Regions from separate parts of the Micromonospora sp. NPDC005257 genome, predicted to be linked through region 1. Evidence: predicted binding sites of a transcription regulator. Region 1 holds the regulator's gene; the other holds the start of a gene.

Evidence for each region. Region 1 encodes HrcA, which represses chaperone genes, less so after heat shock. Its sites were predicted from a motif close to GGTTNGCACNCTCNNNNNGAGNGTGCNAACC; they were not measured.
Region 2: the regulator HrcA is predicted to act here: its motif matches at 4,316-4,346, upstream of groES (co-chaperone GroES).

What each region holds. Positions count from the first base shown of each region.
Region 1 is NZ_JBIAKL010000017.1:55,945-62,064, forward strand. Features, by position in the region: gene ACFYO8_RS27695 (hypothetical protein) at 1-532, opposite strand, end outside; gene ACFYO8_RS27700 (enoyl-CoA hydratase-related protein) at 635-1,420, opposite strand; gene hemW (radical SAM family heme chaperone HemW) at 1,440-2,663, shown strand; gene ACFYO8_RS27710 (DUF4870 domain-containing protein) at 2,703-3,296, opposite strand; gene hrcA (heat-inducible transcriptional repressor HrcA) at 3,529-4,551, shown strand; gene dnaJ (molecular chaperone DnaJ) at 4,624-5,769, shown strand; gene ACFYO8_RS27725 (16S rRNA (uracil(1498)-N(3))-methyltransferase) at 5,771-6,120, shown strand, end outside.
Region 2 is NZ_JBIAKL010000002.1:92,767-98,886, forward strand. Features, by position in the region: gene ACFYO8_RS03885 (WhiB family transcriptional regulator) at 1-247, shown strand, start outside; gene ACFYO8_RS03890 (sulfite oxidase) at 393-2,033, opposite strand; gene groL (chaperonin GroEL) at 2,155-3,798, opposite strand; gene groES (co-chaperone GroES) at 3,869-4,183, opposite strand; gene ACFYO8_RS03905 (methyltransferase domain-containing protein) at 4,438-5,661, shown strand; gene ybaK (Cys-tRNA(Pro) deacylase) at 5,797-6,120, shown strand, end outside.

The DNA of each region.
Region 1 (6,120 bases):
GGCCGAGCAGCGCCCGGGTGAGGACCTCCGACTCGTCCGACCACTTCTCGTACGCCTCGGGGAACGCCGACCGCTGCACCCGCTGGGCGGCGTCGGTGACCCGCATCCGCTCCCAGCCCTTGACCTTCTTCAGCGCGGCGTAGAACTTGTTCGCCGCGTACCGCGGGTCCTGGATCTCCTCCGGGGTGCCCCAGCCCTGGCTCGGGCGCTGCTGGAACAGGCCGAGCGAGTCGCGGTCGCCGTGCGCGATGTTGCGCAGGTGCGACTCCTGGTACGCCGTCGCCAGCGCCACCACCACCGCCCGCTCGGGCATCCGGCGCTGCATCCCGATGGCCGCGATCGTCGCCGCGTTCGCCATCTGGTCGGCGCCGAGCACCACCTCGCCGTCCGCCCTCACGGTGCAGGTCCGGCTGGCCAGCGGCAGCCGCAGGTGCTCACCGAACTGCTTGGTCACGACATAGACCGCGAGCAGTGCCAGCACGCACACCGCCACACCGGCCGCCACGATCGCCCCTCGCGTCCGCACCCGCACCCCCTGTCCCGACAGTCCGACAAGCGTACGTCCCCTCCGCCGGCGCGGGCCTCGGCCGACCGGCGGGCCCCAAGATCGCTCATGTGGGGCCCGCCGCACAGCTCAGTCGCCGGCGGGCACCCAGGCGGCGGGACGCTTCTCCCGGAACGCCATCACGCCCTCGCGCCCTTCGTCGGAGAGGAAGTACCCGGTGGAGAGCGCGGCCAACTCGGCGATCTCGGCCCGCAGGTCGGGCCCGGCGGGCCGGCGCAGCAGCTCCTTCGCCCCGGCCAGCGCCCCCGGGGCGCCCTTGACGAGCGAGTCGCAGTAGCGGCCGACGGCGGCGTCCAGCTCGCCGGCCGGCACCGCGGCGGTGACCAGGCCGATCTCGGCGGCGCGGCGGCCGTCGAACGTGTCGCCGGTCAGGTACAGCTCGGCGGCCGCCCGCTGGCCCAGCCGGGGCAGCACGGTCGCCGAGATCACCGCCGGGATCACCCCGATCCGCACCTCGGTGAACGCGAACGTCGCCTCCTGCGCGCAGACCGCCAGGTCGGCGGCGGCGATCAGGCCCAGCCCACCGGCCCGGGCCGGCCCGGCCACCTTCGCCACCACCGGCTTCGGGCATTCCCGTACCGCCACCAGCACGTCGCCGAGCATCCCGGCGGGCACGGTGCCGCTGGCGTACGCGGCGGCGGTCTCCTTCAGGTCGGCGCCGGAGCAGAAGACCGGGCCGGTGTGGTCGAGCACGATCGCGCGTACCGCGTCGTCGGCGACCGCGTCGGCCAGCCCGGCCAGCAGCTGGGTCATCAGGGGTGTGGAGAGCGCGTTGCGGTTGTGCGGGCTGTCCAGGGTGAGGGTGGTCACCCCACGGGCCGTGGCGACTCGCACGAGAGCGTCCGGAGAGGTCATGCCGGGCAGACTAGTGGCCATGCCCGGCGTCCTTCCAGAAGGCGAACCCGTCCCGCGCGACGGATCGCTGCCCGCCACCGCCCGTCGCGCCGTCGGCGCGCGCGGCTTCGGCGTGTACGTCCACGTCCCGTTCTGCGCCTCCCGGTGCGGTTACTGCGACTTCAACACGTACACCGCCTCGGAGCTGGGCGGCGGGGCGAGCCGCGAGACGTACGCCGACTCCGTGCTGGCCGAGCTGGCGCTGGCCGCCCGGGTGCTGGGCGACTCGCCGCCGCAGCGGGTGGACACCGTCTTCGTCGGCGGCGGCACGCCCACCCTGCTGCCCGCCGACGACCTGGCCCGGATCCTCGACGGCATCGACCGCGTCTGGGGGCTGGCCGCCGACGCCGAGGTGACCACCGAGGCCAACCCCGAGTCGGTGAGCCCGGAGTCGCTCAAGACGCTGCGGGCCGCCGGCTACACCCGGATCTCGCTGGGCATGCAGTCCGCCGCGCCGGGCGTGCTCGCGGTGCTCGACCGGCGGCACAGCGCGGGCCGGGCCACCGCCGCCGCCCTGGAGGCCCGCGACGCCGGGTTCGAGCACGTGAACCTGGACCTGATCTACGGCACGCCGGGGGAGACGGCGGAGGACTTCGCCGCCTCGCTGGCCCAGGTGGTCGACGCCGGGGTGGACCACGTCAGCGCGTACGCCCTGATCGTGGAGGACGGCACCCGGTTGGCCGCGCGGATGCGCCGGGGCGAGCTGCCGTATCCCTCCGACGACGTGGCGGCGGACCGCTACCTGGCCGCGGAGGACGCGCTCGGCGCGGCCGGGTTCTCCTGGTACGAGGTGTCGAACTGGGCCCGCTCGGCGACGGCGGCGTGCCGGCACAACCTGCTCTACTGGACCGGCGCCGACTGGTGGGGCCTGGGCCCGGGGGCGCACAGCCACGTCGGCGGCGTGCGCTGGTGGAACGTCAAGCACCCGAGCGCGTACGCGGCGCGGCTGGCCGAGGGCGCCTCACCCGCGCTGGCCCGGGAACTGCTCACCCCGGACGAACAGCACATGGAGGACGTGATGCTGCGGGTGCGGCTCGCCTCCGGCCTGCCGCTGGACGTGCTGGACGAGCCCGGCCGGGCGGGCGCCGAGCGGGCCCGGGACGCCGGGCTGCTCGACGCCGGGGCGTACGCGCGAGGGCTGGTGGTGCTGACGCTGCGCGGACGGCTGCTGGCCGACGCGGTGGTACGTGACCTGCTGCCGTGACCGGCACCGGCCGGCCGCCCCCTCGGCCGGCCGGCGGTGTCACTTGATGAAGTTGAAGGTCATCGGGTAGCGGTAGAGCACGCCCTCGTTGGCCTTGACCCCACCGATGATCCCGAAGATCAGCGGCACCAGCCAGACCAGCATCGGGACGAAGAACAGGATCCCGCAGGTGACGACCGTGATCACCCAGGCGAGCACGCTGGCGATGGTCCAGGTGATCTGGAAGTTCAGCGCCGAGACCGCGTGGGCGCGGACGGTCGGCGACTGCTGGCCGCGGACCATCATCGCGATCAGCGGGGCGACCCAGCCGAGCAGGCCGCCGCCGACGATGACGCCGGCCGCGCCGCCGAAGTGCGCCACCAGGGCCCACGTCTTCTCGTCGCTGTTGGCGTACGCGGCGGGGCCGTACCCGGCACCGGCCGGGTAGCCGGTGTCGTAGCCGGGCGCGCCGCCCGGCGGGGGGTAGCCGCCCGGAGGCGGATAGTCGCCGGGCGGGGGATAGCCGCCGGCACCCGGAGCCCCGGACAGTGGGGCGGTGGGCGGTTCGCTGCCCGGCGACGAGCCGTACGGCGCCGACGGGTCGGGTTGGGGTCCGTAGTCCCCTGCCCCCGGAGGGCGAGGAGGTTCAGTCATGGTCGCCACGGTAGGTGCACGGGTCAACTCGCACCAGAGCGACACAGACCGACGATGACCGGCCGTTCGGGCCGATCGGGCGGAGCCGGGTGGCGGGCCGCACCGCAGGTCCGTCAGACGATCGTCGCGTCTGCGGGGGTGCCGACGTAGACTGGCACTCGCTACAGTCGAGTGCCAGCCGCCCGGCGGATGCCGCGTGCCGGCCCGACCGAGGTGCGTCAGGAGGTGGGACATGGGTCTCGACGACCGCAAACTCGCCGTGCTGCGCGCGATCGTCGAGGACTACGTCGCCACGCAGGAGCCGGTGGGCAGCAAGGCCCTGGTCGAGCGGCACCAGCTCGGCGTCTCGCCGGCCACCGTGCGTAACGACATGGCGGTGCTGGAGGAGGAGGGCTACATCCGGCAGCCGCACACCAGTGCCGGCCGGGTGCCCACCGACCGCGGCTACCGTCTCTTCGTCGACCGGCTCTCCCGGGTGAAGCCGCTGAGCCCGGCCGAGCGCCGGGCGATCGAGCGCTTCCTCGTCGGCGCCGTCGACCTGGACGACGTGGTGCACCGCACGGTCCGGCTGCTCGCGCAGCTCACCCGGCAGGTCGCCGTGGTGCAGTATCCGAGCCTGGCCCGCTCCAAGGTGCGCCACCTGGAGCTGGTGCCGATCTCCACCACCCGGCTGATGGTCGTCATGATCGCCGACACCGGCCGGGTCGAGCAGCGGCTGGTCGAGCTGCCCGCCCCCGTGCCCGCCGACGACGTGACCGACCTGCGCAAGCTGGTGAACGAGAAGCTGGTGGGCAGCCAGCTTGCCGAGACGCCGCCGCTGGTGCAGGCGCTCGTCGAGGAGTCCGCGCCGCATCTGCGCCCGGCCATGACCACGCTCTCCACAGTGCTGTTGGAAACCCTCGTGGAACGGCACGAGGAACGCCTCGCGCTGGCCGGGCAGGCCAACCTCACCCGGGGTGGCCTGCTCGACTTCCAGGGCTCGCTGCGGCCCATCCTGGAGGCGCTCGAAGAAGAGGTAGTGCTGCTCAAGCTGATCGGCGAGACGGAGCCGAGCACCACCCGGGTGCTCATCGGCGACGAGAACGAATTCGACAACCTGCGGGCCGCCTCGGTGGTCAGCACCGGCTACGGACCGGGCAGCACGATCGTCGGTGGGCTCGGCGTGCTCGGGCCGACCCGGATGGACTACCCCGGCAATATCGCCATGGTCCGGGCCGTGGCACGCTACGTGGGCGAACTGCTGGCCCAGAACTGACAGTCAGGGCCGACGGCCGGTTCCGGCCGACGACCGGAGCGACGCGAGACGAACATGAGGACACCTAACGCAGTGGCCAGGGACTACTACGGCATTCTCGGCGTGAGCCGGGACGCCTCCGACGACGAGATCAAGCGTGCCTACCGCAAGCTGGCGCGGCAGTTCCACCCGGACGTCAACCCGGACCCGGAGGCCCAGGAGAAGTTCAAGGACATCAACGCCGCGTACGAGGTCCTCTCGGACGACCGGAAGCGGCAGATCGTCGACCTGGGCGGCGACCCGCTCGCCCCGGGCGGCGGTGGCATGGGCGGCCCGGGCGGGCCCGGCGGAGCCGGTCCGTTCGTCGGCTTCCAGGACATCATGGACGCGTTCTTCGGCGGCGCCGCGGGCGGCAGCCGGGGGCCCCGGCCGCGTACCCGCCCCGGCGCGGACGCGATCCTGCGCCTGGAACTGGACCTCAACGAGACCGCGTTCGGCGTCGAGGCGCCGATCACCGTCGACACCGCTGTGCTCTGCACCACCTGCTCCGGCGCCGGCACCGCCGCCGGCACCCACCTGGCCACCTGCGAGGCGTGCGGTGGCCGCGGCGAGGTGCAGTCGGTGCAGCGGACCTTCCTCGGCCAGGTGGTCTCCGCCCGGCCGTGCACCGTCTGCCAGGGCTACGGGACCACCATCCCGCACCCCTGCCCGACCTGCGCCGGTGACGGCCGGGTGCGTACCCGCCGCTCGCTGACCGTCAAGATCCCGGCCGGGGTCGAGGACGGCATGCGGATCCGCCTGGCCCAGCAGGGCGAGGTCGGCCCGGGTGGCGGCACTGCCGGTGACCTCTACGTCGAGATCCACGAGCGGCCGCACGACGTCTACTCCCGCAAGGGCGACGACCTGCACTGCCGGGTCACCGTCCCGATGACCGCCGCCGCGCTCGGCACCCGGCTGACCATCAAGACGCTGGACAGCGAGGAGACGGTCGACGTCAAGCCGGGCACCCAGCCCGGCAGCACGCTGCGGCTGCGCGCCCGGGGCGTACCGCACCTGCGCGGCACCGGCCGGGGTGACCTCTACGTGCACCTGGACGTGCGTACCCCGACCAAGCTGGACGCCGACCAGGAGCGGATGCTGCGCGACTTCGCCAAGACGCGCGGCGAGGAGGTCGCCGAGCTGACCAAGCAGGGCGGCTTCTTCTCCCGGATGCGCGACGCCTTCAACGGGCACGCCTGAGGTGTCCGCGCCGCTGTTCCTGGTCGAGGCGCTGCCCACCGGTGACACGCTGACGCTGGACGGCCCGGAGGGCCACCACGCGGCCACCGTGCAGCGGCTGCGCGTCGGCGAGGAACTGCTGCTCGCCGACGGCCGGGGCGGCACCGCCGCCGCGGTGATCACCGCCGTCGGCCGCGGCACGCTCGACCTGCGGGTCACCAGCCGGGGGTACGCGGACGCGACGGTGCCCCGCCTGGTCGTGGTGCAGGGCATCGCCAAGGGCGACCGGGGTGAACTCGCCGTGCAGGCGATGACCGAGGTCGGGGTCGACGAGATCGTGCCCTGGGCGGCCTCCCGCTCGGTCGCGCAGTG
Region 2 (6,120 bases), on a different contig from region 1:
GATGGGCGCCAAGTCGGTCTGCCGTGCCTGCCCGGTACGCGCCGAATGCGCCGCCCACGCGCTCTCCGTCCGCGAGCCGTACGGCGTCTGGGGCGGGTTCAGCGAGTCCGAGCGGCTGCGGCTGATCGCGCTCGGCTGGGAGGACCTGGCCGACCGCCGCCAGAGCAAGGTGGACATCCCCCGGCTGGAGGCGCGCCTCGGCCGGCCGCACAACACCGCCGTGCCGGACCAGCGCAAGGTCGCCTGACCCGCTTCACGATCTCCGACGCCGCGCCCCGGACCCCGGGGCGCGGCGTCGTCTCGTTGTGGCGCCGGCACCTCGTGGTCGCGCTGTCGCCCTCGTCGCGCGCCGCCGCCGGCCGGCCCCGCTGCCGCCCGGCGGCGGAGGCGGGTCAGGCGACGGTGACCTTGACGGTGTGCCAGCCGGTCGCGCCGTCCGGGGCCACCGGGGCGGGCTGCTCCGGTTGGGTCTCGCCGGTCGTGTCCGTCGCCCGTACCTGGAGTGTGTGCTCCCCCGGCGTCGCGTCCCACCGCCATGACCACTGCACCCAGGTGTCCGCCGACACCGCCGGCGCCAGCGTCGCCTCCTGCCAGGGGCCGCCGTCGACGCGTACCTCGACGCGGTCGATGCCTCGGTGCTGCGCCCAGGCCACACCGGCCACGGTCACCGGGCCGGCGCCCGGGCGGCTGCGGGGCCGGGGCGTGTCGATCCGGGACTGCGTCTTGATCGGGCCCTGCGCGGACCAGCCGCGCGGCACCCAGTACGCGTCGAAGTCGGCGAAGCTGGTCAGCTCCAACTCGGTCACCCACTTGCAGGCCGAGACGTACCCGTAGAGGCCCGGCACCACCATCCGCACCGGGAAGCCGTGCTCGATCGGCAGCGGCTCGCCGTTCATGCCGACCGCGAGCAGCGCGTCCCGCCCGTCGCGCAGCACCGAGGTGGGCGTGCCGCAGGTCCAGCCGTCCACCGCGCGGCCCACCACCTGGTCCGCGCCGTCCTCCGGGCCGGCCTCGTCGAGCAGTTCCTTCATCGGTACGCCGAGCCAGCGCGCGTTACCGATCAGGTCGCCACCCACCTCGTTGGAGACGCAGGCGAGCGTCACGTACCGCTCCACCATCGACCGGGCCAGCAGGTCGTCGAAGCTCAGCTCGATCGGGTTGCGCACCCGCCCGTGGATGCGCAGCCGCCAGGTGGCCGGGTCGACCTGCGGCACCACGAGCGCCGTGTCGATCCGGTAGAACTCGCGGTTCGGCGTGACGTACGGCGCGAGCTTGGACAACGACAGGTCCGCTCCGGCCGGCACCCGCGGGGCGGGCGCGGCCGGGGCGGGCAGTGTCACCGCCTCCCGGGCCGCCGACACGCCGCGCCGGCCGGCCAGCCAGTGCCCGCCCAGCCCGGCCACCGCCGCCGCGCCGGTGAGCAGCCCCGCACCGCGCAGGAACCGCCGCCGCGACTCCGCGTCGTCGTCGTGCCGGACCGGCTCCCAGCCGCCGGGGGTCTCCCCCTCGCGGGCGAGCGCGGCGACCGCCGGAGGCGGCACGGGCCGGTCCGCGGCGTCGGCCGCGTCGCGCCCGGCCGGCTTCCGGCGTGCCCGGCCGGCACCCAGCGGGCCGGCCACGAACGCCCACAGCGTCAGCGCGCCGAGTCCGCCGCCGAGCAGCGAGGGCAGCGCGTCGAACACGTTCGCGCCGGCCCGGGTCAGGGCGGCGGCGACGCCGAGCACGGCGAACGCGGCGACGCCGGCCAGGCCGAGCACCAGCCGCCGGGCCGCCGCCAGGCCGAGCAGCGCCCCGAACGCGACGAGCAGCAGCGCCGTCCCGACCAGCAGGGCGATCTTGTCGTACGTGCCGAAGACGTCGATGGCGAACTGCTTGAGCGGCTCGGGCACCAGGTCGACGACGAGTCCGCCGACGGCGACGAGCGGAGCGGACCGAGGGCCGGTCAGGACCGCCACGGGTTCGGCGGCGCCGAGGGCCACCACCGCGGCGACGACACCGGCCAGCGCCGCCCGGCGGCGGGAGAAAGTGCTCACGGCATCCAGTCTGATCGACCCGCCGGTACGGCTGCCAACTCCGTCAGCGTTCCGTAAGGAGATACGCGTCAGGGCACACCACCGGGTCGGCGGTGTGCCCTGACGTCGGGCCGTACTCGGGTCAGAAGCCCGGGCCGTGCTGGTGGCCGTGACCGTGCGAGTGGCCGTGCCCACCGGCGGCCGGCTCCGGCTCGGCCGGCTTCTCCACGACCAGGCTCTCGGTGGTGAGCAGCAGGCCGGCGATCGAGGCGGCGTTGCTGACCGCGTTGCGGGTCACCTTCACCGGGTCGATGATGCCGGCCTTGGCCAGGTCGACGTACTCACCGGTGGCGGCGTCGAGGCCGTGGCCCCACTCCTGGGCGATGACCTTCTGCACCACGACATAGCCGTCGTGGCCGGCGTTCTGCGCGATCCAGCGCAGCGGCTCGACGAGCGCCTTGCGCACGATCGAGACGCCGACCTTCTCCTCGCCGGTGAAGCCCAGGTCGTCGTCGAGCACCGGCAGGATCTGGGCCAGGGCGGCGCCGCCACCCGGAACCGTGCCCTCCTCGACCGCGGCCTTGGTCGCGGCGATCGCGTCCTCGATGCGGTGCTTGCGCTCCTTCATCTCGACCTCGGTGGCCGCGCCGACCTTGATCACGGCGATGCCGCCGGAGAGCTTCGCCAGCCGCTCGGCCAGCTTCTCCCGGTCCCACTCGGAGTCGGAGGCCTCGATCTCCTTGCGGATCTGGGCGACCCGGTCGGCGACCTCGGCGGCCTGCCCGCCACCGTCGACCACAGTGGTGTTCTCCTTGTCGACCACGACGCGCCGGGCGCTGCCGAGCACCTCCAGGCCGACCTGGTCGAGCTTGTAGCCCAGCTCCGGGGCGACCAGCTCGGCGCCGGTCAGGATCGCCATGTCCTGGAGCATCGCCTTGCGGCGGTCGCCGAAGCCGGGGGCCTTGACCGCGCAGACCTTGACGGTCTTGCGCAGCGCGTTGACCACGAGCGTCGACAGGGCCTGGCCCTCGACGTCCTCGGCGACGATGAGCAGCGGCTTGTTGTTCTGGAGGACCTTCTCCAGCAGCGGCAGCAGCTCCTCGATCGCCGAGATCTTCTGCGTGGTGATCAGAATGTACGGGTCCTCCAGGACCGCCTCCTGCGCCTCCAGGTCGGTGACGAAGTTCGGCGAGATGAAGCCCTTGTCGAACTGGAGACCCTCGGTCACCTCCAGCTCGGTGGTGAGCGCGGAGCCCTCCTCGACGGTGATGACGCCGTCGCGGCCGACCTTCTCCATCGCCTCGGCGATCAGCTCACCGATGGCGGCGTCCTGCGCGGAGACGGTGGCGACGTGCGCGATCGACTCCTTGCCGGAGACCTCGACGGCCTTGCCGAGCAGCGCCTCGGAGACCTTGGCGGCCGCCGCGTCGATGCCCCGCTTCAGGCCGGTCGGGTTGGTGCCGGCGGTCACGTTGCGCAGGCCCTCGCGGACCATGGCCTGGGCCAGCACGGTCGCGGTGGTGGTCCCGTCGCCGGCGACGTCGTTGGTCTTGGTCGCCACCTCCTTGACCAGCTGCGCGCCGAGGTTCTCGTACGGGTTGGTGAGCTCGATCTCCTTGGCGATGGTCACGCCGTCGTTGGTGATCGTGGGCGCACCGAACTTCTTGTCCAGGACGACGTTGCGCCCGCGCGGGCCGAGGGTGACCTTGACCACGTCTGCGAGGGCGTTGACACCGTGCTCGAGCAGGTGCCGGGCGTCGTCCGAGAAGCTGAGGATCTTCGCCATCAGTATCCCTTCGAAGCGACGTTGCCCCGGCCCGGCGAGCCGGACCGGGGCAACGACACTGATCGGTTGCTTACTTCTCGATGACCGCGAGGACGTCGCGGGCGGAGAGCACCAGGTACTCCTCGCCGGCGTACTTGACCTCGGTGCCGCCGTACTTCGAGTAGAGGACGGTGTCGCCGACCTTCACGTCGATCGGCACGCGGTTGCCCTTGTCGTCGATCCGGCCCGGGCCGACAGCGAGGACGGTGCCCTCCTGCGGCTTCTCCTTCGCGGTGTCGGGGATCACGATGCCCGAGGCGGTGGTGGTCTCGGCCTCGTTCGCCTGGACCACGATGCGGTCCTCGAGCGGCTTGATCGCAACCTTGGTCGCAGTAGTCACGGGCATACCCTCCCGGGTACTTGGTGTCGTTGCCGGTCGGCACGCCGACCAGCGTCAATCTGCTACATGCCACCGGGCGGGGCCGTCGTCGCGGGTGCCGGTCCGCCTGGCGCTCAACCCCCGGGCACGAGGCTCGGGCGTTGGCACCCTCAGGGTGAGAGTGCTAATCGCAGGTTATTCCTCGGCTAGCACTCCGTCAAGGAGAGTGCCAGCACGTCGCCCTCCGTGTCGCCCGCGAACCGGGCCGGGAGAATGGGCGCGTGGACCTCGACCAGCTCGCCGCGCTGCGTACCCCCGAGGGGTCGGCGGCGCTCGCCGCGGCCGGGCGGGTGGCCGGCGGCGACCCGCTGGCGGCGGCGGCCGCGCTGCGCTCGGCCGGGATGCCCGGGGACCTCGCCGCCGCCGCGCTCACCCAGGCGGAGCTGCGCCGCCGGGCAGCAGGCAAGTTCGGCGCCGCGGCGGCCGGGATGTTCCTCACCCGGGCGGGGCTGGAGCAGGCCACCCGTCGCGCCGTCGCCGACCGGCGGGCCGCACGGCTGCGCGCCGCGGGCGTGACCACGCTCGCGGACCTGGGATGCGGTCTGGGGGCCGACGCGCTCGCCGCCGGCCGCGCCGGCATCCGGGTGTACGCGGTGGAGGCCGACCCGGTGACCGCCGCGATGGCCGCCGTGAACGCCGAGGCGGCCGGGCTCGCGGATCTGGTGACGGTGGAGTGCGGCGACGCCACGGCGTTCGACGTGACCGGGGTGGACGCGGTGTTCTGCGATCCGGCGCGGCGGCGGGCCGGCACCGGGCGGCGCGTCTTCGACCCGAACGCCTACTCGCCGCCGTGGGACTTCGTCACCGCCCTGGCCGCACGCGTGCCGCGCACCGTGGTGAAGGTGGCGCCCGGGCTGGACCACGCGCTGATCCCGGCCGGCGCCGAGGCGGAGTGGGTGAGCGTGGACGGCGACCTGGTCGAGGCCGCGCTCTGGTGCGGCGAACTGGCCGAGGTCCCGCGCCGCGCCACTGTGCTGCGCGAGAAGGAAGGGCCCCTTATTAACGCCTCCGGTAGTAAAAGGGTCCCCTCCTATCACCTCACCGGCACGGGCGCTCAGGAGGCGCCGGTGGGACCGGTCCGCCGCTTCCTCTACGACCCGGATCCGGCGGTGGTGCGCGCGCACCTGGTCGCCGAGCTGGCCGGCGACCTCGACGCCACGCTCGCCGACCCGTCGATCGCCTACCTGTACGCCGACGAGGCCCGCCCCACCCCGTTCGCCCGCTGCCTGGAGATCACCGACGTGCTGCCGTTCTCGCTGAAGCGGCTGCGCGCCCTGCTGCGGGAGCGGCGGGTCGGCCGGGTGGAGATCCGCAAGCGCGGGTCGGCGCTGGAGCCGGAGAAGCTGCGCCGTGACCTGCGGCTGGCCGGCGACGAGGCGGCCGGCCTGGTGCTGACCCGCGTGGCCGGCGCGCCGACGGTGCTGGTCTGCCGGCCCGGCGGGTAGGCGCCGACCGGCCGGGCTGCCGTCCGACGAGGTGGTGCGGCCCTGCCCGCACCCGACGCGCCGGTCGTCCCGCGCCCCGGGGCGCGGGTGTTTTCAACTCGCCCACCCGCGCCGCGCCCGGTTAGCGTGACGGTCATGGCGGGACAGGGCACTCCGGCGACGGCGCTGCTGGTGAAGCGGAGGATCGCGCACAGCACCCATCCGTACGACGTCTCCCCGGACGCGCCGAACTACGGCGCGCTGGTCGCGGCGGCGCTGGGAGTGCCGCCGGAGCGGGTGTTCAAGTCGCTGGTCGCCGAGGTCGACGGCGCGCTGACCGTGGCGGTCGTGCCGGTCACCGGCGAACTGGACCTCAAGGCCCTCGCCGCGGCCGTCGGCGGTAAGCGGGCGGCAATGGCCGACCGGGCGGTGGCCGAGCGGGCCACCGGCTACCTGCGCGGCGGGATCAGCCCGCTCGGC